One region of the Sporosarcina sp. P17b genome, then DNA from elsewhere that is predicted to be linked to it. Evidence: riboswitches for the same ligand, from Rfam matches in the RefSeq annotation. Region 1 holds a riboswitch; each other region holds the start of a gene.

The links. A riboswitch is a leader RNA that binds a small molecule or an ion and turns the genes downstream of it on or off. The one in region 1 is predicted to bind cobalamin.
Region 2: it holds a riboswitch for cobalamin, as region 1 does, so the genes downstream of both, CSV76_RS06020 (ribonucleoside-diphosphate reductase subunit alpha) here and CSV76_RS06880 (hypothetical protein) in region 1, are expected to answer to the same signal.
Region 3: it holds a riboswitch for cobalamin, as region 1 does, so the genes downstream of both, metE (5-methyltetrahydropteroyltriglutamate--homocysteine S-methyltransferase) here and CSV76_RS06880 (hypothetical protein) in region 1, are expected to answer to the same signal.

What each region holds. Positions count from the first base shown of each region.
Region 1 covers NZ_PDYP01000004.1:229,123-240,143, forward strand. Annotated here, with positions in the region: gene CSV76_RS06870 (S-layer homology domain-containing protein) at 1-302, shown strand, start outside; gene CSV76_RS06875 (ABC transporter substrate-binding protein) at 563-1,519, opposite strand; gene CSV76_RS06880 (hypothetical protein) at 1,519-2,058, opposite strand; cobalamin riboswitch at 2,224-2,410, opposite strand; gene CSV76_RS06885 (magnesium chelatase subunit ChlI family protein) at 2,527-2,865, shown strand; gene CSV76_RS06890 (antibiotic biosynthesis monooxygenase) at 3,246-3,596, shown strand; gene CSV76_RS06895 (hypothetical protein) at 4,201-4,392, shown strand; gene CSV76_RS06900 (Ig-like domain-containing domain) at 4,441-5,040, shown strand; gene CSV76_RS06905 (hypothetical protein) at 5,329-6,735, shown strand; gene CSV76_RS06910 (DMT family transporter) at 7,044-7,769, opposite strand; gene CSV76_RS06915 (histidine kinase) at 7,942-9,915, shown strand; gene CSV76_RS06920 (response regulator) at 9,908-10,897, shown strand.
Region 2 covers NZ_PDYP01000004.1:46,351-57,371, reverse strand. Annotated here, with positions in the region: gene CSV76_RS06040 (nitrate reductase subunit alpha) at 1-3,112, opposite strand, end outside; gene CSV76_RS06035 (succinyl-CoA:acetate CoA-transferase ScpC) at 3,544-5,064, shown strand; gene CSV76_RS06030 (ribonucleotide-diphosphate reductase subunit beta) at 5,391-6,428, opposite strand; gene CSV76_RS06025 (flavodoxin) at 6,407-6,844, opposite strand; gene CSV76_RS06020 (ribonucleoside-diphosphate reductase subunit alpha) at 6,832-9,015, opposite strand; cobalamin riboswitch at 9,214-9,390, opposite strand; gene CSV76_RS06015 (alanine/glycine:cation symporter family protein) at 9,893-11,021, opposite strand, start outside.
Region 3 covers NZ_PDYP01000002.1:317,131-328,151, forward strand. Annotated here, with positions in the region: gene thpR (RNA 2',3'-cyclic phosphodiesterase) at 1-110, shown strand, start outside; gene CSV76_RS03515 (methyl-accepting chemotaxis protein) at 144-1,832, opposite strand; gene CSV76_RS03520 (acyl-CoA dehydrogenase family protein) at 2,324-3,481, shown strand; gene CSV76_RS03525 (SLOG family protein) at 3,478-4,035, shown strand; gene CSV76_RS03530 (hydrolase) at 4,084-4,623, opposite strand; gene CSV76_RS03535 (malate synthase G) at 4,761-6,950, opposite strand; cobalamin riboswitch at 7,355-7,485, shown strand; gene metE (5-methyltetrahydropteroyltriglutamate--homocysteine S-methyltransferase) at 7,631-9,925, shown strand; gene ribH (6,7-dimethyl-8-ribityllumazine synthase) at 10,507-10,974, opposite strand; gene CSV76_RS03550 (bifunctional 3,4-dihydroxy-2-butanone-4-phosphate synthase/GTP cyclohydrolase II) at 10,987-11,021, opposite strand, start outside.

The sequences.
Region 1 (11,021 bases):
CGCCAGTTTGGAAATATGATGGTGAGAAGCAATTGAGTCTTAAAAATGGAGAGAAGTTTACACTTCCGGCTGTTCAAGCGGTAGACTATTCAGGTAAAATAATCGTGCTTCAAACTGTCATTACCGATAATTCTGGGGTAGTTATTAATGATATTAATACATCTACTAGTGGCACTTATACGATAACGTACAGTGCGATAGATGGAGCGGGAAATAAGGCGCAAGATTTGAAAATCACCGTGATTATTGAGAAACCTTCTTCTGTTGAAGAAGATGATTTTGTTATAGCTTCGATTGAATAAAAGATGATGCCAGGCTTTAAAGAAGGTACCAGGTACACAAACAATTATAAATCGTCATCTGCGGCGGGTATGGATTTCTGAATAACTTGTTGCTGGTTTTGAAAAACACGTGTTCATGCGTCACACAACATTTATTAAAGAGGTAAGCTTTTAGCACTGTTGGAAAAACAGTGCAATATCAAAGAGAAGAGTCTTCCGAATCGAGGAATCGATTGGAAGACTCTTCTTCAGTACTTTCGAGGCGTGTAGAGGTCAGGTGTCTAGTTAAACTCGTCAGGGTACACTGATTTCGCCAGTAGTTCAACTGCTTCTCCAATGCGCGGTCCCGGACGTGACATAATATCGCTGTCGAGTTGCCATACGCGATTTTCTTTCACTGCATCCAGGACGTCCCAGCCTTCGCGTTTTTTAATATTGGCAATGGCATCGTCTTCATAGGACACTGTAGTGATGATCACGTCGGGGTTTTTCTTCAGGATATCTTCTTCTGAAACTTTAATCCATCCCTCTTGGTCAGCAAACACGTTGTTCACCTTCGCCAAATCGAAAATCTCTTGTTGGAACGTATTGCTTCCTGTTGTGTAGATGTCCGGGGCCGGGCTAATCTCATAATACATTTGCTGTTGCGTTTCTATTTGGGTTAGCTTTTCCTGTACTTTACTAATCCGGCTTTTAATAGAATCAACCAGTTTTTCCCCTTGGTCTTTTACGTTCATTACTTCCGCAATCTGTATAATGTCACCGTATACGTCGTCGAAGGAAGAAGCGGACTCGATGACGAACACAGGGATATCTGAGTCTCTCAACGTATTCAATGCTTCATCCTCGCCGATTGTATATGCAAGCACTACATCAGGTTTCAATTCGACAATGCGTTCTGCGTTGAAGGTTACAGAATCAGATATCCGCTCCACGCCCAGTGCTTCAGAAGGGTAGGTATCGTAGTCGGTCGCTCCGATCAGTTTATCTCCTTCATCGAGGGCATATAAAATTTCTGTATTGCTTGGTTGCAGGGAAATCACAGTTTCAGGCACCTTATCGAAGGTGACTTCATTGTCGGCATCATCTGTAACTGTGTAACTGGAAACTTCATTTGATTCGACGGCTGGTTTTTGATCTTTGTCTGCAGGTGTGTTGGTATCATTTGACGAACAGCCGGCCAGAACGAGGAATAGGGAGAGGACTGATGTCCAGACCCATACGTTTTTTTTACTCATTAATTATCCACTACTTTCTTTTTCTTTCTGATGGGATACGATTTACTAACGAATTGAATTTCTTCGACACCGCATACTTTATTCGTATAGACGGCCATCACAAACAACACATTGGCAAGCAAGTGTGTATAGTCGAATAAAATATCAGGCACTTCACGTTCAAGTGACACTTTATGCAGTGCGCGTACAGATTTTTTCGCTTCGCTTCGACAAACGTGCAACACGCAAGCGGCATGGGTACCTTGTGGTAGCACAAAGCGGTCAATCAAACTTTGCGTCTCATCTGTATAAAAGTCATACATCTCACTCAGTTTTTCCACGTCTTCCGAGAAGATAGCGGTTTTACCGCGTACAGAACCATTCAAGTGATAGGCCATGGGCTGCAGATAATGTAAATCATCACACACCCGCTGAACAGGATTTACAGCAATTGCTTCGCCAATTCGCGTAGTTAATGAGTCTGTACGGATTTCAAAGTCTACCGTCGAAACGGATTCCCTCATAAATGGATAGCAAAGAAACCGGTTGTCTTTCTTCATTCATTCCAACTCCTTTCAATAGATTTTGAACAAATTCTGCATTTTGCTTATGTACGAACAGAAAAAACCGCCACGATATCGATATCGGGCGGCGGCAAAAAAATCTATAGCAAATTGCATGCCAAATAGAGAGTATGCCGTATCTTCCCTTATCTTCCGAAGAGCAAAATACTGAATGAATCAGGTGGGTATCCTGGCTTATGCGTCATCCATCCGTGAGAGCCTTCCCATCAAGTTAACTAAATAGTGGCATGTTCTCACTTCGTCGGCATGTACAGTTGCGGAAACAGCTTCGGCTTTCAACCGAATTCCCCGGCTTCTGATTCTCTTAACTTATTCAATCAATAAAGTATAGCACAGGCAAGACTCGAATGTGATACAGAAGTCCAAGATGGTTGATTTTTCACCCATCGAGTTTTCTATACTAGAGATAGAAAGTAGTTGCCATTCATTATAGAGGAGATTTTCATGAACGTAGTTGAATTACACCCATCGTTTGATAGCGAAAACACGCGAACTCCAACGTATGCGGTATGCAATGATCTCCGTAATGGTAAGGTTTCGTTTCAACAACTGGAACAGACTGCGAGATTTACTGCTGGGCAGTTGAATATAATAGGTGATGTCTGTTTCGAACGGAAATGGAGTAATCGTACGCAGGTAAAACTCATTCGGATCACCTGCACAATATCGGACTTGCAAGGAAGGCGGGATATATCGATGGAAGCACTGGAAGAAGCGCTTGTGTGGAAAAAGCTGCCTACTAGTTTGCAGTCGATAGGGGGTGTAGGTGCTATTCAAATGTAAGCGAAATTGGCGCCCGAATACCTATTTTCATGTGGTGATGCTTGGGAATAACCGCCAGAACATTATCTCATGTATGGATTCGCATTCCATTCTGAGGTACTTGCCGCCACCTTTTTAGAAAACTCGTTCTAGCTACGTTAGCTATTGTTTGCTTGAGATGGATAGAAGACGAAGGGTAAAGTGAAAAGAAGTAAACAGTCTCCAAAATTTAAAACAGTAATGAATTTTGCGAGACCCAATGTTATTTTTCCCTGCGCCTTTGCTGATATACCTTTGAATGTACACAGGTGAAGTAAAAGAGTATCCTTATAGTATAGACACTTACGATGCGCAATGTATTGTGCGTTAACATAAGGATTCATTGATAAGGAGGCGCTCATATGAGCCAGATGACGGCAGTTAATGTAATTCGGATTGAAAAAGGAAAGGGTCAAGAAGTTGCGGCACGTTTTGAAAAACCAAAAGCTGTCCATACGTTTGAGGGATTCGTTCGGATGGAAGTATGGATGAAAGAAGATGTTGAAGATCATGATGAACTTCACATTTGCACTACATGGGAAGATGAAAAATATTTTGAGGCATGGCGTAAAAAGCGGGCAGTTGATAAAGCACAGGCTCGTGCTATACAAGAACAAAATCCTTCCGGACAGCCGGAAGAGAATCCGATTCTTGGAACTGAACTATCTACATATTTGACGCTCGTTCAGCATTTGCCGGCTGAAAAGGATTAACTACTGGAGCAGCTTGGTTTAGAACGTATCGAAACAGTTACCAGGTCCCTAAACAATTTAGCCCCTACTTAGACAACTAAAGAATAATAAAACGAGGAGCTCTTCAACTGAGAAATTTGTTGGAGAGCTTTTTTATTCGATTAAGCCGGCATATACGCAACGAGTAACAATTGAAGGAAGGTTACGAAGAATAGATAAAAAAGTTGCATATCAATAACTTCATTTTTAAGAAATGAAAATGAAAAATATGAACTTAAGCAATATAAATTCTTAGGTGCAACGGATAGAGGAAGGGGTATGATACCTGTTGACTCAGGTGATTATTTTACTGAATACTCAAATTATAAATGGTATATGTGTATCATACAAATAGATATACAGCAAGCTTCAATGATACATTCAGACTATCCCAAGAAGAAAGTTATTGTTGTAATTCATTAATAAGTCGCAAAATGTAAATGGTGAAAATACTGTAGATATTGTGTTGTATTTAGGAAGTAGTGAAGTGGCTAGAGTGAAGGACTATCATATTTAGGTTTATGAAAATCCAGCTATAGGGTTTGTGAATCCATTTCAAATAGGAGTCCAAAGTACGAAATTTGCTATGACGGTAGACTTGCTTAATGTAGATTTTTCTCAGACTGCTGATGTATATTTACGTGATGAAAAAAATAATAGAATAACAAAAATGGATAAGATTATTGAAGAGTATTACAAAGAAGAGGAAAAAGCTAGGGAAATAGAATTTGGACTACCATTTAATGAATTCGTGCAATTGCAAGAACATAATTCATAAGACGTGGTGGCAGAAGATTCTTATATCAGTACTACATATCATTCGCAAATGCCGGATTTGCGATATCGTGGAGTAGGTGTTAATTTACTAGATGCTAACCCTTATAAAATAGTGATTGAACAGGGGGGAGAAATTACAAAAGAGTTGAATGGTATACAAGCTTTCTTCAATGATGAAACGTATAATGAAGAAAACAACGTGGAGTTGTTGCCGAAGTATTTTGCGGAATATGGCGCACCATATAATGTGAAGTTCTATAACTCTACTAACGATGAGATGACTAATTTTAATTTTTTATCAGAAAAAGGTGTTGTAAATGAAAATGATAGTTTGAATTCATTGGAAGGATTCAAAACATCTAAAAAGAGAGAAAACGTTAAGAAAACTAAGACGTGGAGCGTGAAACTTAATAAGTCTGTAGATGAAAATACAATCAACAGCGGTAATACATATATTGTAGAAAAAGAATCCGGCAAGTCCGTTAAAGTCGATTATGCCTTGCAAGAAGGTGGTACCGTATTAGAAATTATTCCGGAGAAAAGTTTCAAGTCGGGTGCAACGTATACTCTGATTGTGGACAAGCGTGTTTCGTCTGGTACAGGTTCACAGTTGAAAGAGCCTGCCGCTATTGAATTTACTGTAGAATGACAGAAATGTTTCTAAACACTGTCTTACGAACAGATACAATTTATTTATGTAACTTCTTCACCTCACGCCGACTCGCTGTTATATTTATGGTTTTAACTATAATGACGATCATACTTCCATTTGTTCTGCGGTGTATAAACAATCAGGAATTAAAATGTATTCCTTAATAAATGTTGCACTCTAGAACCTTCAGTTTGTAAAAGCGAATTGAAATACAAATTTTATAGCAAGTTTAGTATTATAAGTAAGGCTGTATTTTACATACAGAGAGTGGAGGCGATTATAATTATGATCAAAAAGACATGTGACCGAGTTCTTAAAAGTTTTAAACATTATTCTGACGCCCTATGGATTCTCGTATTTTTATTTTTTTCGCTACTCCTTTTTCACTTTTCTATTTATGTTATGAGTTTTCAAAGTTTGGATAGTAGCCTGATAAAGGAGTTCACTAAAGACGGGTTAAAATTTCAACAATTTTTGGATGAACTTTTTTCACCACTACTACTCCGGGGGCTAGGTTTAGGTATAATGCTGTCGGCCGCTTTTCTATTCTCATGGCTAGTAAATAAATTTGTGGTAACTGAAAATGGTTGTCAAGATTTGCTGGATAAATTGGCAACCATAAAAAAGAAATTATTGCTTTCGGTGGAGCAAGTTGGTTTTACTCGAACTTCAGTCTATCTGATTTTTAAGTCAAAAGTGATAGTCATTTTACGTATTAGTGTGATTGCTACAATGATAGCAGAGCAAATTCAACGGAATACTTTGTCCTTTTCAATATTTATTTTTTTAGCAATATATCTATTATTTACTGTTCCATTGAAAAATCCCGAATTTTCGTCAGATTCTGTAGAGAGAAATAGACCTCATCTATTTATAGCGATTACGCCTATTTTTATGACAACATTATTTACTCTATTAATCACATATGAATATAAACTAGATCTACTGTATTCTTATCGCTTTTTTATAGTTATATTGCTATTTAGTGAAATTCTTGTACTTCTTTCTTCTTACGCAGTTGAATTGCTCAAATCTGATCTAAAGTACGCTAAGTTGGGGAAAAATCCTCACGTGGATGTACCGCAGAAGCTGAGCGGGTATATTATACGTCGCAATAAGAAGAATTTAAATCTCTCACTGTTTTTGTATATGGAATTCCTTTTGATTCTCTGTGCCTATTTCATTTTTTATACTTTTGATATATTTTCATGGAAAACAAAAAATGAAGTATTCTCGCTAAGCAATTTTTTACTAAGCATTACAGTGGTGTTATTCGCGCGATTGTTATCAAGATCCATTGAAATAGTCGTTGCTTTCTTTAAAGACATATTATCCAAAGAGAAGAAATCATCTGATTTAGACGGGAAAGACCGTATGTTGTTGGCTGTTAAAAGTCTGATTGAAATTATGCTGTTGGCAGCTATTGTAAGAAGTGCTTACAATTTGTATAGTGAGCCCATTGTAAACGGTGCAGCAAATTACGATTTATCGCACATATATAGCACAGTAAAAATATTGATAGTCAGTTTGTTTGAAAGTATTGCTACGATGGGATTCAATTTATCGTACGAACCCCGTTTAAATATATTCGAACAAATAATACACCTAACTCAAATAATTGTGAGCATTTCTCTAATAACCTTATCCATTGCTACGTACATTTCCTTTAAGCAAAAGGTGGACGACAAATAACAGTTGCTATAGATCGGCAGTGATACGTAAGTGTTTTTGTATGTTTAAATAAATCTATAGAGAAGTCGATCAAAGAAAAAACATATTTGAATTGTTAATTGAAATTATTGAAAAAGAACGTATCGAGAAATTAGAAAGGAAGGTAGTGCATTCTTCCGAGTATATTCCAGCATAAAAAGCATTACCTACACGTCTCGCAATTATTTCGAATGTGCTTTCAGGCAACTGTTTGTAGTCAATCTGCTACCATTTCATACGGTCGATTAAAAGGAACTCAAAATCACTATAATTTTGAATTCCTTTTTTTGTTACGTATCTTTAGATTCCCCTTTGTTTTTCAAAAACATAAAGAGCGATGCACCGAAAATGATGATATAACCAAGGACGCTAAAACGATCAGGTACTTGTCCGAGAAACGCTAGACCAAGTAATGCTGTAAACACTACCGTGAAATAGTTAAAAACAGATATTTCTTTTGCAGGTGCAAATTTGTAAGCGAGCGTGATACCAAATTGCCCAATCGTTGCGAAGACGCCACCAAGAAGTAAGAACAATGTCTGCTGCATAGTTATCGGTTCGTATCCATAAATGACAAATGGCAAGAGCACTACTGTGGTGAATCCTGAGAAGTAAAACACCACCGTGTAAAACTGTTCTCGATTGCCAAGTGCTCGTAGCGCCGTATAAGCAGCTCCGGCAAAAACTGCTGATAAGATCCCAGCTGCATATGGGACAATATCAAGCGAGAATGAAGGCTTTATGATGAACAGAGTGCCGAGGAAAGCTACTACAATGCTATAGATTTGATACGGTTTTACATATTCTTTTAAAAAGAATGCTGCGAAAATGATCGTGAAGAAAGGGCTCATTTTGTTGAGCATGTCGGCATCTGCTATCACCAGATGATCGATTGCGTAAAACAGTAAGATGATGCCAATTATGCCAAGTGCTGATCGTAAAAGCAAGAGTGGTTGATTTTCACGTTTTCCGAAAAAGCGTTCTTTAATGTCCTTTCGCATACTTGGGAAAGGCAATAGAAGCTGGGGGTTATATTTTACTGCCGGTATTATGGAAGAAGGAGTTAGATTGTTGTAGATAATCAGCTTAAGGATGAAAGAAAATTAAAAATATATGCACATTAAGAACTATTAATATTGTAATTCCATGGTAAAATAATAAGAAATAAATGACAAGAAGGTGAGACTATTGAAACGTAGTAAGCAATACTTTGTTATCGTCATTGTCATAACGTTGATAGCTCTTGCCTATTATTATTCACAAGCCCTAAAGGCGGATACTTCCATCAGCCACGGGAAAGTTGATCTATCCGAAACAGGTTTTCAAGAAAAAGGTGTAATTGCACTTGACGGAGAGTGGGAGTTTTATTGGAAGCAGTTACGAAGTCCTGAAGATTTCAGCGATGAAACCCCACACAATCTGCAGTACACAGTGGTTCCAGGAAGTTGGATGCACGACCAAGAAGGCAATACGTATGACAGTACGGGATATGCAACGTACAGGATGGTGGTTGCGAATATACCGTCGGACACGAAGTATTTTGGTTTACTGAAAGGGAATATAAGAAATGCGAGCCGGATATTCGTAAATGGGAAATTGGTTTTGGAAGATGGGGATATTTCGGAGTCGCCGGAAACGAATGTATCCGGTAATAACTCGATGGCGGCTTTTTTTGAATTGGAGAGTTCGACCGCCGAAATTATCATTCAGGCATCCAATCATGATTTTATCGTTGGAGGTATAGCAAAATCGATTACGTTTGGAACGCAAAATGAGATTATGCAACTGCATCAGCGAAATGTCATGTTTGAATTTGCGATGATTCTCATTGTAGTGATTATCGGTATTTTTTATCTCTTCTTGTTCTTGATTAATGCAGATTATCGAAAGAAGGAGCCCGCCACACTTCCGCTCGCATTAAGCTGTCTATTCTATGGAATTATGAGCAGTATATACAGCGAACGAATTATTACAGTGATATTCCCTATGATCAGCATGGACAGCACATTTCGTTTTGGGCATTTAATGAGTGCTTTCACAGTGATTACCGTATTGATCGTGCTCAATCAGATCAGTCCCATCTTTTTATCCAATCGAATAAAAAATGGTATGTTGATTTTTTACAGCATTTTCATCTTAATTATACTTTCGCTCCCCATGACTATTTACTCCAATATATTGGAGTTTTACATGGTGACCACAGTCGTCTTTTACTTTTTTGTATGGCTAAGAGTACTCTGCCTGTTCATCAAGAAAGGCGGTCCTGAAATTGACAGTGTAGAACATATTGCCATGATAGTTTCATTGCTCAGCGTTTACTTGTTCTGGTTCGATATGATTTTGTACAGTACGGGGTTAAAGCAGGATATGTTGATTTCGTTCTTGATGATCGCCGTCTACAGCATTGCTTTGTCCGTCCTATTGATTTTCCGATATACGAACTCTTACAAAAAGAATGAAGAATTGTCGACGCAATTAATTGAAACGTTCTCCACGCTCGATCAAACGACAAAGATCGCAAAGAGAAATGAATTGGCCTTTTTACAAGCGCAAATCAAACCGCATTTCCTATTTAATACGCTTAGCAGTATCATCAGTCTTTGCTATACGGACGGGAAACGTGCAGGCAAAGTCCTGTCCGATTTGTCTAACTACCTGAAGCGGTCTTTCCAAATAGATATTCACACCGATTATGTCACCATCGACAATGAATTGAAATTGATTCAAGCGTATGTCGAGATCGAGAAAGTAAGATTCGGCGACCGAGTGGACATGATTTATGACGTAGACGAAGAAATTCTTTCGTGCAAGATCATTCCACTCATTATCGAGCCTCTTGTTGAAAATGCCATCAGGCACGGTGTTTTGAAAAATAAAAGTGGAGGCAAAGTGAAATTGACAATTAAAAAACAGGATTACGGCATATATGTGGGTGTTCAGGATAACGGAAAAGGTATGGATCCGCATCAATTGAATGCTATTAGACGCGGGGAACGAAACCTAGAATCGCTGACTGGTAACGGTATAAGTTTGGCGAATATCCATAGTAGATTGCAAAGTTTTTATCAGACTGAGCTGCAATTCGAAACAAATCCCCTAGGCACAGATGTCTATTTTATTATTCCTTTACACGATGACGAGGAGGAGACAGCCAATGATTAAAGCGGTGTTGGTGGACGATGAGATGTTGGTGTTAAATTACTTAGAGAAGATTGTAGGAGAGACAACTGACATCGAAGTAATCGGTACGTTTACGGATCCTGAACTTGCGCTAATTGAAATTCCACGATTGGAGCCGGATGTGTTGTTTTTGGATGTGGACATGCCCGAAATGAACGGAATGGAGTTGGGGGAAAAACTCATCCAAATCAATAACAATGATGAAATGGCGATAGTTTTTGTAACGGCATACGAACAATATGCGATGCATGCTTTCGAGCTAAATGCGATTCATTATATTTTGAAGCCGGTAGACAAGCAGTCGGTAGAAGAAGTATTGAATAGAGTATACAAGAAAAAGCGAATAACGCGAGAAGAGACGAAAACAGTAGGCGAGATTTGTTTGTTCGGAAACATACATTTACGTATGAATGATTCCCGAACCGAGTTCATGACCGCCAAACTGGAAGAGCTTCTTGCCTTATTGATCATGCACCGAAAAAATGGCATCAGCAAATGGCAAATCATTGATATTTTATGGGAAGAACACTCCATGGAAAAGTCCCAACAAAATCTCTACACGATGATCTTCCGACTCAAGAAAACATTAAAAAAAGCCGGTATTCCTGTTGAGTTGGAGAGGAAAAACGGCATGTATAAAATCATGCTACCGAGAGTTCACTGTGATTTAATCGCGTTCGATCAATTTATGGATAAAAAACTGAAGATTAACAGCCAAAACCTTAAGGACTTTGAAAAAGCCGTCTCCCTGTATCAAGGAGAATTATTCGATGGGAAAGGCTATATCTGGTGCATGAGTGAAACGGAAAACTATTATCAACAGTACGTACGTCTCGTAAACGAACTGGCCAACTATTATAAAGAGAATGAGTGTATAACACAATTGGGAGATTTGATTGATAAAATCAAGCCGGTGATCAGGGAAGAAGACTTGGAGAGCATAATAATTGAGTGTGAGGCATAACAAACAACAGCGTAGGGGAATGAAATCCTCTGTGCTTTTTTTATGTAATCATTTAAATGTAAGAAAAAAGTAAGAACGGCTTGCTATACTATCTTTAACGTAGAGTACTTACATTTTCCTATAC
Region 2 (11,021 bases), 180 kb from region 1:
CGTGATCGACGTAGAAATGCTGTCTGCCCGTCAATGTACGGAATGGTACAAGTCGTTCGATATTCGTTGTAAATGGCGAGTAGCGTCGACCGAGTTTATTGGAACCACTAAAGACTGGTGTCGGAATGACTTCACGCGGTTGCGCGGTAATACTTGCGAATGTGAAGCGCTCCGCTGCGCGGTCTGCCGAGATGTCTTTTAGCTCCATGCCCGTATCGTGCTCTGCCGCTTCAAACGCTTTTTGAGATACACGGCCGTTCGTTGCGGAAGACAGTGTCAACATCGCTTCTGCTGCGTGTTTCGCTGTGTACAATTTCGGCAAACCGTCTTTTACGGTATCGTCGTCATATACACCGTTGATCCCTTTCATCATTTCGTACTCATCAGCTACCGAGAAGCTGACGCCGTGTGCGCCGGTTTTCCCTGTGGATAATAGCGGTCCGAGTGTAATGTATTTATCATAGATTTTTGTGAAGTCACGTTCGACAATCGTCATGCCTGGCATCGTCTTACCAGGGATTGCTTCAATTTCACCTTTACTCCAGTCATGTACTTCACCCATCGGCTGCGCAATTTCCTGAACGGAGTCATGTGCTAACGGTGATGTGACCAAGTCTTTGTAGACGCCCGGCAAATGCGTTTCCGCAAGTGTTGAGAATGTTTTCGCGATCTCGCGGTAAATATCCCAATCCGATTTTGATTCCCATAACGGATTGACTGCTGGATTGAACGGGTGGACGAATGGGTGCATGTCTGTTGAAGACAGATCCACTTTCTCGTACCAAGTAGCAGCTGGTAACACGATGTCTGCATAGAGCGGTGTCGCCGTCATACGAAAATCGAGTGCTACGAGTAAATCCAGCTTTCCTTCCACATCATCGCGCCAAACCATTTCTTTCGGTTTCATATCTTCGTTCGGCGTTGCAAGCAAGCCGTCTGAAGCACCGAGTAAGTGTCGCATGAAGTATTCCTGCCCTTTTGCCGAACTGGAGATCAAGTTCGAACGCCAGACAAATAATGAACGTGGGAAGTTTTCTGGTGCGCCTGGATCTTCTGCCGCAAATTGTAGTTCGCCTGATTTCAACTGATCGACAACATGCGAAACGATTTCTTTTGTATCGGTCTTCCCAAGCTTCGCTGCTTCTTCCACAAGCATTAAACTATTTTTATTGAACTGTGGATACGATGGCAACCAGCCGAGACGCGCTGCAAGTACGTTATAGTCTGCCGGATGCTGGTAACGCGCTTCTCCACCAAGTGGTGACATGAGTGTATCCGTACCCGCTTCTTCGTACTTCCATTGATCGGTCGCAAAGTAGAAGAATGAAGTCGCATTTTGCAGACGCGGCGGACCTTGCCAGTCTTTCGCAAAGGCAATCGTGCTCCAGCCTTCAATCGGACGACATTTCTCTTGTCCTACGTAATGCGCCCAGCCTCCGCCGTTGACTCCTTGTGAAGCCGTCAATGTTACAAGATTAAGAATCGCGCGGTAGATCGTATCACTGTTGAACCAGTGATTGATTCCCGCTCCCATGATGATCATGGAACGACCGCCTGTGTCGATGGCGTTTTGTGCGAATTCCATTGCGATTTGCGTAACGAGTTCAGGTTTAACGTTCGTGATCGCTTCTTGCCAAGCCGGCGTATAGATAGACGTCACGTCGTCATACCCTGTCGCTTCTAGCTCACTGTCGATTCGATTGACACCGTACTGACTCAGCATGACATCGTATGTTGTCGCAACTAAACGCTCTGTGCCGTCTGCGAATTGAACTTTCATCGCAGGGATTGGGCGCTTGAATGTGCCGTTTCCTCGGTTATCAAAGTAAGGGAAATGAATTTCTTGCCATTTCTCTGCATGCTTTTCAATGGATAATGCAGGTTCAACACGGGTGCCATCCGCATTTTCCAGTTGCAGATTCCACTTGACATCTTCTTCCCAGCGCTGCCCCATCGTGCCGTTCGGAACTATAATTTCATCTTTCGCTTCATCAAATAGCACGGGTTTCCACTCAGCATGTGGCGACTGCTGTCCAAGATCACTTGCACGCAAGAAACGTCCTGCCTTATATGAATCTTCATGCGGATCTAATAGAATTAAAAACGGCATGTCCGTGTACTGTTTGGCGTAGTTTATAAATGTCGGTTCTTTACGTTTTTGATAGAATTCATCCAAAATGACATGTGTCATCGCTTGAGCAACCGCTGCATCTGTTCCCGGGTTCGCTGCGATCCAGTCGTCTGCGTGCGTTACACTTTCCGCATAATCCGGCGCGACGGAAACGACTTTCGTTCCTTTATAGCGAACTTCTGTCATGAAGTGCGCATCCGGTGTCCGTGTCAGCGGAACGTTCGAGCCCCACATAATGATGTAGCCCGCGTTAAACCAGTCACTTGATTCTGGAACGTCCGTCTGCTCCCCCCATATTTGTGGAGAGGACGGTGGAAGATCTGCGTACCAGTCATAGAAACTGAGCATTTCGCCACCGAGCAATGAAATGAAGCGTGCGCCCGATGCATAACTAACCATCGACATAGCAGGAATCGGTGTGAATCCAGCTACGCGATCCGGACCGTATTTTTGTACCGTATAGATGAGTTGAGCTGCGATCAGCATCGTCGCATCACGCCAATGAATTCGAACGTGACCGCCTTTGCCGCGCGCTTTCTTGTATTCATTGGACTTCGCCGGATCTTCGACGATTGACGTCCATGCTTTCACCGGGTCTTTCGTTTCTTCAAGTGCTTCGTTCCACATACGCCACAGTTTCCCTCTTATATAAGGATACTTCACGCGCAGTGGACTGTATTCATACCAAGAAAACGATGCGCCACGTGGACAACCACGAGGTTCAAATTCAGGCATATCTGGACCACAAGAAGGATAATCGATTTGCTGATTTTCCCATGTGATAATGCCGTTTTTGACGAAAACTTTCCAGCTACATGAGCCTGTACAGTTTACGCCGTGTGTCGTGCGCACTACTTTGTCATGCGACCAGCGTTGACGGTACATGTTTTCCCAATCACGATTTTTCTCTTCTAGCACTGACCAACTTCCGGAATAACTCTCGACGGGTTTAAAATAATTCAATCCGAATCTCTTTTTCATCGAACATTTCCACTCCTTCTCAGAATGTAGAGTACATGTAGTAAACCTACTAATCTTCTTACCCTAAAATAAACTAAGTAATCTGAATTTAAACTAAGGGTATTCCCTATTCTTTTTGTGTAATATGTGAGCTTTTACCTAATTCTCATAAAATTCCTTTATATTATATAAGTATACGTGTTTTTTAGTAGGTTTCTATCGGGGAATTCCCTATTCTCTCCATAACAATGTTCTTTTTGTATTTCCACGTAAGGGAAAACTCTAAGCTACCGTCTATTCCACGCGCTGTATGGTTTTTGTAATTTTTCATCAATTAAAGTGGTTTTATTGAATAAGTGGATAAATCAGTATAGTTCTCATAATATTGTGTTGATTTTATTTATATAAATGATAGAATTATATACAAATTGAAAGGTAAGGTGGATGATACCGTGGCAAACGAATTAAACAAGGTACTTCGTTGCGAAGCACTGAAAGACAAAATTGTTACAGCAGAAGAAGCAGCATCTTGGATCGAGGACGGAATGTCTCTAGGTCTGAGTGGATTTACTTTGTCCGGAGACGCAAAAGCGGTTCCATTGGCATTGGCAGAAAGAGGCAAGACTGAAGACTTCAAAGTAAACGTTTTCACTGGCGCTTCCATGGGCCCAAACGTTGATGAATTGATGGCAAACGCAGACATTATCAATTTGCGTGTTCCATATCAAGGCAACCCAGCAATGCGTGGTAAAATCAACTCAGGTGATTCTTTCTACATCGATCAGCACCTTTCTCATACATCTGAATGGATTCGCCAAGGCGTAATTGGACCTGTAGACTACGCGATCATCGAAGCAGCTGCTATCACAGAAGAAGGATATATCATCCCGACTGGTTCTGTTGGTAACTCTCCGATTTTCGTTCAAGAAGCGAAGCATGTCATCATCGAATTAAACGTGAATGCACCTATGGAGTTTGAAGGCTTGCATGACATTTATATTCCTGATGCTCAAAACCAACGTAAAGAAATCCCTGTATACAGTGCAACAGATAAAATCGGTACACCAGGAATCAAAGTAGATCCTGCAAAGGTTGTCGGAATCGTTCTTACGGAGAAAGGTGATATTCCATCCCCTATCGTTCCTCCAGACGAAGAGACACAAGAAATTGCCAACAACTTGTTGAACTTCTTCCGTGACGAGATCAAATTAGGCCGCATGGATGAAACGCTAATGCCTCTTCAATCAGGTGTTGGTTCAGTTGCAAACGCAGTACTTGACGGTATGAGAACTTCTGAGTTTAAAGATATCGAAGTATATTCCGAAGTACTTCAAGACGCAATCTTCGACTTGATCGATGACGGCGTAGTGAAATTCGCTTCTGCTACTTCATTGACTCTATCTAAAAAACGTTTGGACAGCTTCCAAGACGACATCGGTAAATACCGTGACAAGTTGGTATTCCGTCCACAGGAAATCTCCAACCACCCGGAAGTAATCCGTCGTTTGGGTATTATTTCATTCAACACAGCGCTTGAGCTAGACATCTACGGAAACGTTAACTCCACACACGTTAGCGGTACGCGCATGATGAATGGTATCGGTGGATCTGGTGACTTCGCTCGTAACGCGCGCATCGCGATTTTCGTTACGAAGTCTTACGCAAAAGGCGGAGACGTGTCATCCATCGTACCTTTCTCTTCTCACGTAGACCACACGGAGCATGATGTAGACGTAATTGTTACGGAACAAGGTTACGCGGATCTTCGCGGCTTGGCTCCAAGACAAAAAGCGGAGCTGTTGATCGAGAACTGTGCTCACCCTGATTTCAAGGAAGAGCTACGCGATTATTACAACAGAGCATGTGAACAAGTTGGCGGACAAACTCCACACATCTTGGAAGAAGCTCTATCTTGGCACGTAAATCTTGCGAAAAACAAGACTATGCACAAGACTGCAGAAGCTCAGAAGTAATTTTATAGATGTGAAGAGACCGAGCGGGGTTAGACCCGCTCGGTTTTTTTATGTGGGTCGGCTGGGTCGGCTAGGGTCGCTTAGAGCGGATAGCATGCCCGATAGAGCGGTCGCGGGGCGGCTTAGAGCGGATAACACGGCTGATAGAGCGGTCACGCACTGGCATAGAGCGCTTAAGTTGCCTGATAGAGCACTCAGCCATGTTCATTGAGCATTCCAGAAATGACTTCCATTCAAAAAAAACAGCACAAGTTGATCAACGGTGCCCACCCCAACTCTAGACACAAAAAGAGGAACCCATCACGGGTCCCTCTCCTCCTCATCTATTACAAATCATCAAAACCATTCAAATCACTAGTCTTCACGTATTGACGGCTAGTTTGCTCGAAGAAATCCGTCTTTGTGTCGTCGAAGTTATCAACGTACGCGCGGATCCACTTCATTGGATTGTCCGTGAACTCTGGGTAAATTTCGCTCAAGCCGAGCATGCGCAACATTTTGTTTGCGCGATACTTGATGTAACCTTCCATCTCTTCCAGCTCCAGGCCATCGATGCCTCCTAATACGTAGCGGCTCCAGATGACTTCTTGCTCGACGGAGTGGCGGAATTGGTCATAGATCCATTCCGTGAATTCGTCTGTGTTGTACTCTGGATTTTCAGCCAATGCTGCTCGGAAGATATCGCTGATCGCTTTACCATGTTGCAGTTCATCACGGTTGATGTACGAAATCATCGTCGATGTGCCGACCATTTTCTGGTGGCGCGCCAAGTTATAGAAGAACGCGAAACCACTGTAGAAGAATAGACCTTCTAATAAAGTCGTGTAGACCATCGCTTTTAGAACAGTTTCGATTGTCGGGTTCTCCGCAAATTCATTGTAGACGTCTACAATTCGTTCATTTCGCTTCATTAATACTTCATCTGTACGTCCCATTTCGAAAGCTTCCATTTGCTTGTCCAAGTTCGTGACAGATGAAAGTACGTACGCGTAGCTGTGATTATGTTCACTTTCCTGGTCTGCAATTGTCGCTAGAATCGACTTGACGGAAGGATCCGTTGTGAAGTCTGCGATTTTCATTGCAATGACGGTTTGTGGACCATCAAGTGTAGCGAGTAGGCCGATAATTTTTAGGAATGCGGATTGCTCTTCTTTTGTCAGGCTTGAGAACTGCTTGACGTCTTGTGTCATGTCCACTTCATTCGCTGTCCAGAAAAGAGCCCGGATTCGCTGACGTAGTGTATAGAAATGAGGGTGCGCGATGTCGTTCCAGTTCAGGATGCCGCTTGCTTCCCCTCCGAAAATAGCTGTTGCCTTATTCGGGTTTGCAGGATTCAGTACTTTTACTCGTGTAAGTGTCGCCAATGTTCGAGCACTCCTTTCGTCCAATTCGTAACGATTTGTTCTTGCATGCCGCGTGGGCTTTGCTCAATCTTCAATGGTTCAAATGGGGAATGATAAAATTTCGCTAGCTTGTCTGCTGCTTTGCAAAATAGATCATCGCCGCCAAACTGGGTATCCCCTGTGCCAAAGACGTAGACGAGCTCGGGTTTATAGCCGACGTCCGCCACGAAATCTTTGACTTCATCCGGCGTTGCTCCTTTTTCCCATGTGAATGAACCGATGCACAACGCGTCGTATTCTTTAACATTTGGGATGAGGCCGATGCCGATACGATAGGTATCGACTTCGACACCTTCATTTTGTAACCGTTCCGTAATCAATTCCGCTACTTCCTGCGTGTTGCCACTCCAGGATGCATAGGCGATTAAGAATGACACCACTCGCACTCCTCAATCTCCGCTGCGGTTGAACGCATATAGTACGTCGTTTTCATGCCGGATTTCCATGCCTGCAAGTGCAGATCCAAAATAACAGATGCGCGGATGGAGTTCGGTACATAGATGTTGAATGAAATCGACTGATCGATGTGCTGCTGACGCGCGGCATTTTGCTTGATAGACCAGCGCTGATCGACGATGTAAGCAGAACGACGGTAAATGTCATACGTATTGTGATCTAGATCCGGTGCAATAACCGGTAATTTATAGTCTTTCTTCTCTTCATGGTAGAACGGCTTGAACACTGGATCGATGGATGCTGTTGAGCCTGCGATAACCGACGTCGAGCTGTTCGGTGCAACTGCCATCAAGTAGCCGTTACGCATACCGTTCATCGCCACATCCATGCGCAGTTCACGCCATTTATTGGAATCGTATTCGCGTTGCTCGAAGTATTCGCCCGTTTGCCAATCCGAACCATCAAACAATGGATACGCGCCTTTTTCTTTTGATAATTCCATTGAAGCTTTAATTGTCAAATACGCGATATTTTCATATAATTCGTCTGCGAAATTCACGGCTTCATCTGATTCCCACTGAATGTTTTTCAATGCGAGTAAATGGTGCCAACCAAATGTGCCAAGTCCAATTCCACGGTAGCGTGCATTTGTGCGTTGTGCTTGTACAACTGGAATTTGGTTTTGATCGATAACGTTGTCGAGCATGCGTACTTGAATTTTGATCAAGCGGTCTAAAACGTCTGCTGTCACTGCTTTTCCAAGGTTGATCGATGATAGATTACATACAACGAAATCGCCTGGCTTCGTGCGTGTGACGACCATATCGTCTTCGAGTGTAACCGATTCATGTGTAGATGCTGACATATTTTGTAGTATTTCTGTACACAAATTACTAGAATAAATAATTCCTTCATGCTTATTAGCGTTCATACGGTTTACTTCGTCGCGGTAAAACATGAATGGTGTTCCTGTCTCCAGCTGGCTACGTAGGATACGTTTCATGATTTCAATCGCTGAAACCGTCTCTCTCGATAGATCTTCATTGCGGACACATTCTTCATACTTCTCGCGGAATGTTCCTTGTCCTTTTGTTTCATCATAAAAATCTTCCAATGAATAGCCCATTTTCGTGCGAACTTCATGTGGATCGAATAAATGCCAGTCTTCACGGGACTCGACTTTCTCCATGAACAAGTCCGGCAAGCATACGCCTGTGAAAATATCATGTGCGCGTAAACGGTCATCCCCGTTATTGAGCTTGAGGTCGAGGAACGTGAAGATATCTTGATGCCATACGTCGAGATAAACGGCTACGGCACCTTGACGTTGACCGAGTTGATCGACACTGACTGCTGTGTTGTTCAGCTGTTTGATCCAAGGAAGAACACCGCTTGACGCACCTTCGAAACCACGAATCGATGCACCGCGTGAACGAACTTTCCCCATATAGACGCCGATCCCGCCACCGAATTTCGACAAGTTTGCGATATCGGTGTTGCTGTTGTAGATTCCTTGCAGTGAATCATCTACTGTATCGATAAAGCAGCTTGATAGCTGACCGTGCATCTTACCTGCGTTCGACAATGTAGGCGTCGCTACCGTCATGTACAAGTTGCTCATCGCCCAATACGCTTCGCCGACTTTATGAATACGGTCTACTGTTTCGTCTTGCATTAACGTCATCGCGATGATTAACCAGCGCTCTTGCGGAAGCTCTACGGACTGCTTCTTAAAGTTTACTGTTACATAGCGGTCTACCAATGTTTTCAAACCGATATATGTGAATAATAGGTCACGAGAAGGATCAAGTAGCTTACCGATTTCCTGCAGCTCGTCCTGGCTGTACTTTTCAGTCAAAACGGGTGTATATAAACCTTGTTCCACCAAGCGTTCTACATTTTTCGCAAAATCGGTATAAACATCCGCTCCACGCAATGCTTTTTGCTTTGCATAGACGTCGAATAAATAAATACGCGCCGCTACAAACGTCCAATACGCATTCGCTTCATCAATACGGCTTAAAGACTCTAGCACCATAGCGTTTGTCCACTCAGTTGCTGAGCTTGCGGGGTGACGCTCTTGGAATTTCTCACTCGCTTCGATCAACGGTTCAATTTGTTTCTTGCCGAATTCCTGTTGTAAGTTTTCCATCAATAAATTAAGTCCCACAGATTCTTGAATAATAGCCATTATATCCGCTCCCTTTAGTTAATTAATTCGGTTATGTACTAAATAAAAAAACTCCCGATATAATCGGGAGTCGTCGATTGACGTGTAGTAGATAGCGGAAAGTTTTAGGCAGACTGAAAAAAGACTGCTTTGTGCTTTCACTCTCCAACCCCGAAGAATGTTTTGCTGAGATGACTGGCAGGTCTACTGGCTGGCACATCGTTCTTCCATCTTTCCTTCCCGCCGAAGCAGTGGTTTTCATAAGATAGTCGTCCGTGCCCTCAGTTGCGGGGGCAGCTCCGTTAGTGGCGGATTCCCTTTTAAACGTGGTGGGTACCAATTCATCTAAATGCTGTTATACACTATATATAGTGTGTTGATTCATATACAACCCTAACATGTTGTGTTCAAACATGCAAAACAAAAATCGAACCGATGTTCAGAATCCTTCTTCTGAACTACGATTCGATTTTTCTTATTCAGTATTTTATAGTATATCAAACTTTTTACTTCTTGACTAAATTGTTTGTGTGAACGTTTTTAAATAGATTGTGAAATTAGTTAGGAGAAGGGATTTCCGCTTCAGCAGGGGGACGCTTTCCGGAGGGCGTGGCCTGAGCCAAGCGAACAGCGAAGGGTTCGCTTTGCCGTATTTCTGAGTACTTTGCAGAAATTAAGGCACCTGTCCAGGGTCTCAGACTCACGCTGATCCTCCCGGAGTCGCCCCCTGCTTCCGCTACAATCCTACTTTCTAACGTAGACCACCTAGAAACTTCACTGTTTTTTAGTACCAGTTCAAAGTCTCAAGAACGTAAGGCCAAAGTTCACAACTTGAAAATCCTGATATCATCTATCAATATCACAAACGATCTTCCGCTCTTTCAGCTGTTTCTTCCCAACATTCTGCTCCTTTTAGGCCAGGGATGCTAGCTGATTTGAAGACGGGGTTTCTGCCAGCTTTTCGTTGTTTGGTGAAGTCGTCGAGTACTTTGAAGGCGATTTTGCCTAGGAGTAGAATAACGACTAGGTTGATGATGGCCATTAGTCCCATGAATAGGTCAGCCATGTCCCAGACTATTTGTACTTTTGCAACAGCTCCGAAAAAGACCATTGCGAGTACGAGTACTTGATAGATTCGTTTCCACATGACGTTGGCGTTGATGAATTCGATGTTCGTTTCGCCATAGTAGTAGTTACCGATGATGGAACTGAAAGCGAAGAACATGATCGCTACGGCGATGAAGTATGGTGCCCATGCGCCTACGTGTACTTCCATGGATGCTTGTGTCAATAAGATACCATTCGTTTCGCCTGATTGGTACAAGCCGCCTAGTAAGATAATGAAGGCAGTTGCTGAACAGATGATGATAGTATCGAAAAATACACCTAATGATTGTACGAGTCCTTGTTTTGCTGGGTGCGATACGTTCGCTGTCGCTGCTGCGTTTGGTACACTACCCATACCTGCTTCATTGGAGAAGAGACCTCGGCGTACACCTTGCATCATTGCCATACCGATTCCGCCACCCATGATTTCCTTAATTCCAAATGCGTGCTCAACAATTAATGCGATCATCGCTGGAACTTCTGTAATGTTCAATATTACAATATACAAGGCCACGATAATATAAAATGTTGCCATTACAGGGACGATTGTCTGCGTTACTTTAACAATACGTTGCACACCGCCAAAGACGATTACTGCCGTCAGGACAATGAGTCCAACTCCTACAGCCCAATGCGGAATGCCGAATACGTCAGTGAACGATTGACTGATTGTGTTTGATTGCACTGCGTTAAAGATGAACCCAAAACACATCGTCAATAAAATCGCGAAGACGATACCTAGTTTCCGCCAACCGAGTGCTTTTTGCATGTAATATGCGGGTCCTCCGCGGAAAGTATCGCCATCTTTCACTTTATATACTTGTGCCAATGTACTTTCAATGAAGGCAGTTGCCATACCGATTAGAGCAATAACCCACATC
Region 3 (11,021 bases), on a different contig from region 1:
TGATTGAACCTGTGCCTATTACAATAGAAGGTTTTTCTTTATTCAAGATTCATCCGAATGAAAGTCCCTCATATGAAACAATTGCTTATTTTCCATTTAAAAAGAGTTGATTGCATAATTTGCAATCAACTCTTTTCTGTTTATTAAACTTTAAACCGTGACATATCATGTTGAAGTTGTTCTGCAAGTTGAGCCAACGATTGTGAGCTCGAAGTGATTTCCTCATTAGCAGCCAACTGTTCTTCTGTTGCAGCACTAGTAGACTGAGCTTCTGCAGCTGCTTGAACAGCCAATTCTTCCACTTGTTTGGCTCCTTCTGTCACTTCATCGGTCATCGCACGAATTTCTTCAATTGCTGCAGATACCGTTGATACCTTTTCACTGACGTCTGAAGTAGCATGCTCGATATCCATGAAGATAGAATTTGTTTTTTCTGTGGATATTAGGCCTTCGGCAACACGCTTTCTGCCTTCGTCCGTGCTCGTTACTACCGTTTCTACATCGTGAATGATTGTATCAATCATTCGGCCAATTTCTTGAGTAGATTGCTTGGACTGCTCCGCCAAATTCCGTACTTCCTCGGCTACCACAGCAAAACCTTTACCATGTTCTCCAGCACGCGCAGCTTCAATCGCCGCGTTTAGTGCAAGTAAATTAGTTTGTTCAGCAATCGCTGCGATCATCGAAGTGACACCTCGAATACTTTCGGTGTGCTTAGACATTTTATTAATAGTCGTCATAGAGTCCCCAATGTTTTGACTAATATTCGTCATCTGATTGGTTGTTTCCCCCATAAGTGCAGAACCTTCCTTAACCAATCGCGCCACATCTTCAGAAGAATTCAGCATTTCTTCGTTATCTTGTGTAATGACATCAATTGCAGTTACCATTTCACCCATTGAGACAGTAGATTGATTGACAATGTTTGCCTGCGTCTCACTTGTTTGCAAATTCTTTTCTGAAATTTCCGCTACCATTTCAGACGCTGCCAAACTTTCTTCAGCACTAGCGGATAATTCTTCTGACTGTGCTGCTAATTGCAAAGCTGAACTTTTCGCACGATCGATGATCCCACGTAAATCAGTAACCATTACATTCAGCGCAATAGACATATCACCGATTTCATCATTGTTTTTTATCTTCACTTCATCTATCGCAAAGTTTCCAGCCGATACTTCAGTAAGCGCTAATGTCATTCGCCCAACAGGAACGCTAATCAGACGACTGATCACAATCGTGATGACTATACTACCAATGATACCGAATATAATTAAGAATCCTGACAATAAAGATGCACTTTTTGTATAGCTTGCTACATCTTTTTCTAAGTCTAGTTGCATTTGTCTTTGATATTCAGTTATTAGATTGATATTATCCGAAATCGTCTCTTGATAACCAGCCCCGTTTGTTCCTACTGCAAGTGCTTGTTCATCATTCCCCGCACGTTTCTCTTCTATAATAGAGAGAAGTACTTTATCGTATTCAGTACTCGCTTCTTTAATAGATGATAAAGCTTCCTGCATAGAGTTGTTTGTTATAATTCTCCCCAGTTCATTTAAGCGTTCTTCTATACGTAATTGAGTTTCTTCCAATTCTTTTATGTAAGATTCAGAACCGTATAACATGTATCCTCTTATATTCTTAGCTAAATTATTTTGATCACTTTGCTGCTGCTCTAATAAAATCACTTTATGCATCCGATCATTAATTAAAAACGAATACTTTTCATTAACACTTTTTAGCGACAAGAATCCGATAACTCCTATAATAATCATGATGATAACCACACTCATAAAACCAAACCACAGCTTTTTCCCCACTGTAAACTTCATGTTTTCCATTCTCCTCTATTAAATTGTCAGTACAAATCCAAACTTTATATCCAGTTATAATTATAACTCAATATAGTTATTTTCGTATAGACTTTACCAAAATATACTTAAAAACATAACCTTTGACATGTTATTTAATTATATCTGATAATACCTCACCATTATTAGACATTAAGTTTTCTGAGACTGATAAACGAACATACATATCGTGACTTTATGCTATTAATATACTGAAGCAAAAAATGGGAAAACGTAGAATTCTTCAGCAATAGATGTCGCTAAACGGAACGTAAATACTCTAACGTTTCTCCATCATACGACACGAACTTTTTTCTTTCGTCAGAATGGTAATTATTTTGTTTTTCTAGTATACTAGAATTTCATGACTCTTGAGAGAAGTACTCAAGGTAATCTATCATTTCTACATACATTTACAAAAAAACACAAAATTAAAAGCAGTATTAGACTGAAGTAGTTAGGACGTGTTACTCGTGTCGACAGAACTTTTTATCACAACGGACTTTCAACGCCGATGGGTCAATGAATTGACTGAGGCAGGTCCGTTTTTCAGTAGCTTTTCAGAACGATCTGATCAGCTCTCAAAATTCCCAAAAGAGAATATAGAAAAACTTGTGGAAATGGGCTATACGACGCTTACCCTACCTAGAGAATTCGGAGGCGCGGGTAGCACAGTGACGGACATGGTTCTTTTCCAAGAGACCATAGCTCGCTTCGATAGTGCTACCGCTCTCGCAATTGGCTGGCATCAAGGAGTTGTTGGTGAGCTGTACGAGAGCCGTAAATGGACGGAAGAACAACTGGCACAGTTTAGTGAAGCTATTCAACAAGGTGCGCTTGTTAATCGCTCCGTTACAGAAGCACAAACTGGTAGTCCAACTCGTGGCGGCCGTCCACAAACAACCGCAGTACGCACTGAAAATGGCTGGGTGATTTCAGGAGAAAAGACGTTTACAACTATGGCGCCTGCCCTTACTCATATCCTTGTATCTGTTTGGATTGAAGAAAAACAGAAAACAGGCTTCTTTTTGTTGCCAAGTGAAACGGCTGGTCTTTCCATTAAAGATACTTGGCATATGATTTCAATGCGCGGTACAGAAAGCCAGACGCTTGTGCTAGATCATGTCCAAGCAACAAACGAACAGTTAGTAGAAGTGAATGAAGCACCACGCGCTAATAACCAGAATGGCTGGCTTTTACATATTCCTGCATGTTATATGGGAATTGCCCAGGCGGCTCGTGATTATGCAGTGCACTTTGCGGCTACTTATCAGCCAAACAGCCTCAATGAACCTATCGCTTCCCTTTTCAATATTCAAACGCAAATCGGAAAGATGGATTTAGAGCTAATTAAGGCACGCCACTTACTTTACGATATAGCAGGTATTTACGACGATTCTGCGCGTCGGGTTCACTTACAAAATGAGCTTGGAGTAGCGAAATCGATTGTGACAAACAGTGCAATTGAAATTGTTAATTTAGCAATGCGTATTGTTGGTGCAAAGAGTTTGGAATTATCGAACCCTCTTCAGAGACATTATCGCGATGTACGGGCTGGTCTTCACAATCCACCGATGGATGATATGACGATTACAAAACTTGCACAAGCAGCAATAAGTGGACAACAATGATTAAACGTCTACTCGTGAGCGGTTACAAAGCCCATGAACTAGGAATTTTCAATGAAGACCATCAAGGTATACCTATCATCAAAAAAGCATTGACGGATCAATTATTGGCACTTCTAGATCAAGGGCTTGAATGGGTTATAGTCAGTGGACAGCTCGGTGTTGAAACGTGGATTATTGAATGTGTGTGGGAATTGCAGGAAGACTATCCTCAATTACAATACGCGGTTATTACCCCATTTCTTGATCAGCAATCGAAATGGAATGAACTTAAACAAGAAACATACGAGCAGATCATAGCACTAGCCGATTATTCTGTAAGTCTGACGAATAAACCTTATGAAGCACCTTGGCAATTTGTCGAGAAGAATAAGTTTTTACTTCGAAATTCAGATGCTTTGTTACTTCTATATGATGAAGAAAACGAAGGTTCACCAAAGTTCCTGAAAAAAATGGCGGTACAGCTAGCCGAGACAACCAACTATGAGTTATTATCTATAACCGCTGATGATCTACAACTTATCGCGGAAGATTTACAACGTGAACAATGGGAATAAGAAAAAGCGAAATGCCGAAAACAGGCATTCCGCTTTTCTTATTTGGATTTACTTAATTACTTTTAAAACTTGCTTAAATTCATCTGTCCCTGCCTCACCAAGTAACTCATATAAAGCGGTTTCTACAGAAGTTCCAGACACTCCTAGATGCTTCATCTTTTGCAAACCAATCATTTTATTTGCTTCCGTTCTGGAGGTCACAGCATCTACTACTACTTCCACTTCATAGCCCTGCTTCACAAGATCAGCTGCTGTCATATAGACGCATATATGCGTTTCTATTCCCGCAATTAATACTTGCTTTCTTCCCAGCTTCCGCAGTTGGTTGACAAATTCTTCATTGCCCATTGCGCTGAATGTCATTTTGGCAATCGGTCGCTGACCTTCAAGCAAGTTCGATAACGATTCAGTAGTCGGCCCTAAACCATCAGGGTATTGTTCTAGCCATAGAATGGGAACATCGAGTACTTGTAATCCTTTAATCAATTTTTCCAGGTTATCATGCAATTCCTTACTTTCATTGACGATTTGTGCGAGCTTTCCTTGAACATCTACTAGTACGAAAACTGTTTGATTTGTTTGCAACATGTTTTATTCATCCCCTTTTCAACATTCCTGCTAGTATAGCATGTTTACAGATTTATTAGAAAACATCCATCTCTGTTTAGTTACGTAAAAAACCGACTCTCTTTCGTTAGTGAAAGAGAGTCGGTTTGGAATGGTTATTAGTTTTGTACTGTCGCTTTTTGTTTTGCTTTTGCTTTAGCTTCAATACGTCGAGCATGCAAGATTGGCTCCGTATATCCACTCGGCTGTTCTGCCCCTTTAAAGATCAGGTCAGATGCCGCCTGGAACGCGATGGAATCATCGTAGTTCGGTGCCATCGGTTGATACAATTCATCATCCGAGTTTTGCTGATCTACTACTTTTGCCATCCGCTCCAAAGTTTCCTTTACTTGTTCTTTCGTACAAACGCCATGACGTAACCAGTTTGCAATGTGCTGACTCGAAATACGTAATGTTGCACGGTCTTCCATTAATCCGACATCATTGATATCAGGAACTGTTGAACACCCTACTCCTTGGTCGATCCAGCGAACTACATAACCTAGGATTCCTTGTGCGTTGTTATCTAGTTCCGATTGTACTTCTTCAATAGACCAGTCCGCATTAGGTGCCAATGGAATATCAAGGATACCATCGCGGTAATCGATTGAACTGTCGATTCCAGCTTGCACTTCTTTAACATTTACTTCATGGTAATGCAATGCATGCAAAATGGCTGCTGTTGGTGACGGAACCCATGCAGTGCTCGCTCCCGCTTTTGGATGAGCAATTTTCTGTTCAAGCATTGCGGCCATTAAGTCCGGCATAGCCCACATTCCTTTACCAATTTGCGCGTGTCCAGGTAGACCCGCTCCAATTCCGACTGCAACGTTTGCAGATTCATAAGAAGATAGCCATTTAGATGTCTTCATATCCGCTTTACGAATGACTGGACCTGCTTCCATAGATGTATGAATTTCGTCACCTGTACGGTCAAGGAATCCAGTATTGATAAATGCAATACGCTCTTTCACTTCATTAATTGCAGATTTCAGATTCAATGACATTCTGCGCTCTTCATCCATAACCCCAATTTTAATCGTATTGCGCTCAACACCTAGTAGATCTTCAATACGATCAAATAGTTTGTTTGCAAATGCCGCCTCAGCCGGACTATGCATTTTCGGTTTTACGATGTAAATAGAATTGTGAAGCGAGTTTTTAAACTCTGCGTTTTCTTTAAAGTTATGCGTAGCAATCAAAGACGTAAGAACACCGTCCAAGATGCCTTCAGGTACTTCATTGCCATTTTCGTCGAGGATCGCATTGTTAGTCATTAAGTGACCTACGTTACGTACGAACATCAATGAACGACCACGCAGTGTCAACTGCTTGCCATCACCACCAGTATACGTACGATCGGCATTTAGTTTTCTTGTAACTGTTTTACTACCACGCTTGAATGTAGATTCCAAGTCACCCTTCATTAGACCAAGCCAGTTACGGTATACGCCAACTTTATCTTCGGCATCCACTGCAGCAATCGAGTCTTCACAATCCATCAATGTAGAAAGTGCCGCTTCAAGTACTAGATCTTTCACACCCGCTTTATCACTTTTCCCGATTGGATTATTCTTGTCGATTACGATTTCGATATGCAATCCATTATTCACTAACAATACAGCAGTCGGCGCGTCTTCTTTGCCATTATATCCAACAAACTTGGACTCATCTTGCAATAGAACCGTGTTACCGCTTTCAAGCGTCACTTGAAGTTTACCTTCTACAATTTTATAAGCCGTTACCTCTGCATGAGAACCCTCAGCTAAAGGTGCTGCTTGGTCTAATAATTTTTTCGCAAAATCAATAACCTTTTGTCCACGAATCGGATTGTATTGAACGCCAGCTTCAGCACCCGCATCATCACTAATTACATCCGATCCGTAAAGTGCATCGTATAGACTTCCCCACCTAGCATTCGCTGCATTTAATGCATACCGGGCGTTATCAATTGGAACTACCAATTGTGAGCCTGCTTGGTTTGCGACTTCATTGTCAACGTTAGCTGTTGTCACTTTAAAGTCTTCAGGAACTGGCTCTAAATAGCCAATCTCTTGTAAAAACTCTTTATATTTAGCGAAATCAATTTCGCCTTTATTATTTTGGTGCCATTCGCTAATAGTCTTTTGCAATTCATCACGTTTTTCTAATAGCGCTTTGTTTTCAGGAGCAAGTTCATGAATGAGCGAATCAAAGTTTGCCCAAAATTGATCTTTTTGGATTTCTAAGCCCGGTAGAACATCTTCGTTTACGAAGTTATACAGTTCTGTTGCGACTTGCAGTTTACCTACTTTTTCATAATTTATCATGGAAAAAAGCCACCCCTTAATATTTTTTGCGCTACTCTGTTGTATAACATGTAGCGATGAACACTATTTATCATCGATTATTCAGCAATACCCCATAGCCTGCTAATTACAAAACAGCACATAAAAGATGATTATTTTCTTCATTTGAAGACGTGTTAGTACATATCATACCTAAAGTCTAGTTAACTTTCAACTGAATTGTGAAAATTTTCACATCTCGATTAAGTAGATGTGATTGTAATCATCTACAACAGTTATATAACAGTTTATGTAGAGAAGTCTTCACTCCTCTCGCACCTATCTTTCTACTTTAATAATTGTTCTATAGGTAGTAATCATTAAATATAGATAGCAAGTTGACACCTGTTTTTCCATATGATAGCTTTAGAGACAATCATCTGAATTGAATAGTTTGAAAAATAGGTGAAATGAAAAATTTTTCATTTCCTAATAGGGAATCCTTTCTTGGAGCGGTCCCGCCACTGTGAAGACGCCCAGCGTCCAGCCAGATACCTGCCTATTTTTCACAACGCTTAATCCTACGGTGAATAGGGAAGTGTTAGACACACGCAGTCTATAAATACGTGCTTTTTTATGCATGTGTTTTATACATACGCGACCTTCTAACATTTCCCCGAGAAATGTTTTTTTATTACAAAAATTTCAAGGGGGAATAATCAATGGTTAAAAGTAGTATCGCAGGCTATCCTGTTATAGGTGAAAATCGTGAATGGAAACGTGCACTCGAGGCATTTTGGTCGAACAAGATCTCACAAGACGAGCTTCTTCAAACAACGAAAGAAATTCGATTGGCCAACTTAAAAAAGCAGCAAGAGGCAGGCGTGGACTTAATTGCCGTGGGTGATTTCACATTGTATGATCGCGTACTAGATACATCTGCAATGTTCGGCATCATACCTTCACGCTATAACTGGAAAGGCGGACAAGTTTCCACTTCCACATACTTCTCAATGGCTCGCGGCAATGACGAGGCAGTTGCCTCTGAAATGACCAAGTGGTTCAATACGAACTATCACTATATCGTACCCGAATACGAGGGTCAGCGTTTTGAGTTGACGGAGAACAAGCCACTTGCTGCCTATCGTGAAGCAAAGAACGAACTAGGCATTGAAGGGAAACCCGTTCTTTTAGGGCCTTATACATTATTAAAATTATCTAAAGGATACGCAGAAAAAGACGTACCATCCATCATCTTGCAATTGATTCCACTTTATCAAAAAGTTTTACAGGAACTACAGGATGAAGGTGTGCAGTGGGTCCAAATCGATGAGCCTATTCTATCTACCTCCATTTGCTCAGATGAAATGAAAGCTGTCACTGAAATATATTCACAGTTGACGAAAAATCTCGATGGACTGAATATTCTTTTGCAGACTTACTTTGATTCAGTAGAACATTATGTAGAGACTATCGCATTGCCAGTTGCAGGAATTGGACTTGATTTCGTCCACGGAGGCGAGAAAAACTTAAAGAACTTGGCGCAATACGGTTTCCCTAAAAACAAAGTGCTTGCAGCCGGAATTGTAGACGGACGCAACGTATGGCGATCAGATTTGGAGGAAAAACTAGTATTATCTGAAACAATCCAGAAGCACGTTTCAGCTGACAACTTGTGGATTCAACCATCTTGCAGTCTGCTTCACTCACCTGTTACGACTCGTTCTGAACAGAAGCTTGATGCAACGATCTTGAATGCTTTAGCATTTGCTGATGAGAAAATTGAAGAAATCAAAACGATTCAAACGTCTTTACTACATGGAAGGGAAAAAGTCGCTACGGAATTCAAAAAAAGCGAAGAAGCATTGAACGCATTTAATGCGCTCCCTGCTCGTAACAATAAAGAAGTGCGTGAAGCAACGTCCGGAAGTTTACTTTCCGAAAGTAAACGAAGTTCACTATTTGCGGAACGTAAAGTGAAGCAGCAGGAAAAATTCCAATTGCCACTACTTCCTACTACTACAATAGGTAGTTTCCCACAAACTCCGGAAGTACGCGCTACACGTAATAAATGGAGAAAAGATGAAATTACAGATCAGCAGTACAAAGACTTCGTACATGCCGAAATTAAAGAATGGATTGATATTCAAGAAGACTTAGGGCTAGATGTATTAGTTCATGGTGAGTTCGAACGGACGGACATGGTTGAATACTTCGGAGAAAAGCTAGACGGCTTTGTCTTCACTGAAAAAGCTTGGGTTCAGTCCTACGGTTCACGTTGTGTGAAGCCACCAATCATCTTCGGAGACGTTGCATTCATTAAACCGATGACAGTCGAAGAATCCGTTTATGCAAAATCACTCACAGATCACGAAGTAAAAGGAATGCTTACAGGTCCTGTAACCATTTTAAATTGGTCATTCGTTCGTGATGATTTGTCAAGAGAAGAAGTGACAAACCAAATTGCACTTGCTTTACGCAAGGAAGTCGAAGCGCTTGAAGCGGCAGGTATTCATATGATTCAAGTAGATGAGCCAGCACTTCGTGAAGGTCTTCCATTGAAAAAAGCTGAATGGAAACACTATTTAGATTGGGCAGTCAATGCATTCCGCGTGTCTACTGCATCCGTAAAAGATACGACGCAAATCCACACGCATATGTGCTATTGTGATTTCAACGATTTTATTGAGGCAATCAGCGCACTTGATGCAGATGTCATCTCAATTGAAACTTCACGTAGTCACGGTGACTTGGTTGAAGCTTTCAATGAGTATCACTACGACAAAGGAATCGGCTTAGGCGTCTACGACATCCATAGTCCACGCGTCCCAGCCGTTGAAGAGATGACGGAGATTATCAACAAAGGCCTTGAAGTTCTCGAGCCCAACCAGTTCTGGATTAATCCCGATTGTGGTTTGAAGACAAGAAAGCGCGAAGAAACGATTGCTGCATTAAAGAACATGGTCGTCGCTACTGTACAGGCACGAGAAAAGCTAGGCGTAGTTGCGGTTAAATAATGAATTTAGAACTGTCTAAGAAACTATATTCGTTTCTTAGACAGTTTTTTCTTTGAAAGTTTTTATTAGAGTAGCTGACGCTGGTGTTCGTGAGGGGATTTGCGCTTCGGAAGGACGTATTTCCGGAGGGTGGGCGGTGAACCACCTCTAGTGCAAAGATGTGCTCCTAACGCTTCACTTTTACTCGCAAAAGCCGTAGTTCGCTATGGCTCTCGCACCAATCTCTTGCAATGCGAGTAAGCGATACTCTTTGTAGTGCATTAAGGTTATGGTTATGGTTGTGATTAATGTTGAGCTTTCAAGGCTATGAGCGGTTATCAAGGTTCTATGATCACTTAGATGAATCTATGAGCACTCGTGGCGTCTGATAGAGCGGATTCTGCGTGCTATAGAGCGCAAAATGTGTTCTATGAGCGCTCAAACGGATTCTATGAGCGAAAGCTGGATGCCGAAGCTTCCATCCCCTTGCGCTCACTAAGTAACTAACTATCCATAAACTCTTGCTCTTAAACATAACAACACAAAAAGGATGCCCCATGAAGTAAGTAACTTCAGGAACATCCTTTTTTTCTACTCACTAATCAGTCAAACTGCTTCGTGAGGTTCGCCATCTCAATAGCAGACACCGCTGCGTCCCAACCTTTGTTGCCTGCCTTAGTCCCCGCACGCTCGATCGATTGCTCAATCGTATCCGTCGTTAGCACACCAAAGATCACCGGGATTCCAGATTGCATACCCGCTTGAGATACACCCTTTGCCACTTCATTACAAACAAAGTCAAAGTGAGGTGTCGCGCCGCGGATTACTGTACCGAGCGTAATGACTGCATCATACTTTTTAGAATCCGCCATCTTCTTCGCAATCAGCGAAATTTCAAATGCTCCTGGTACCCACGCTACGTCTACGTCCGCTTCATCTACACCATGTCGTTTGAATGCGTCTTGTGCACCGGATAGTAACTTCCCAGTGATGAACTCATTGAATCGACCTACAACAATTCCTACTTTTAAGCCTGTACCTACTAAATGCCCTTCGAATATATTACCCAATTTTATCTCTCCTTATAAAGTTAATAAATGACCTAGTTTTTCCGCTT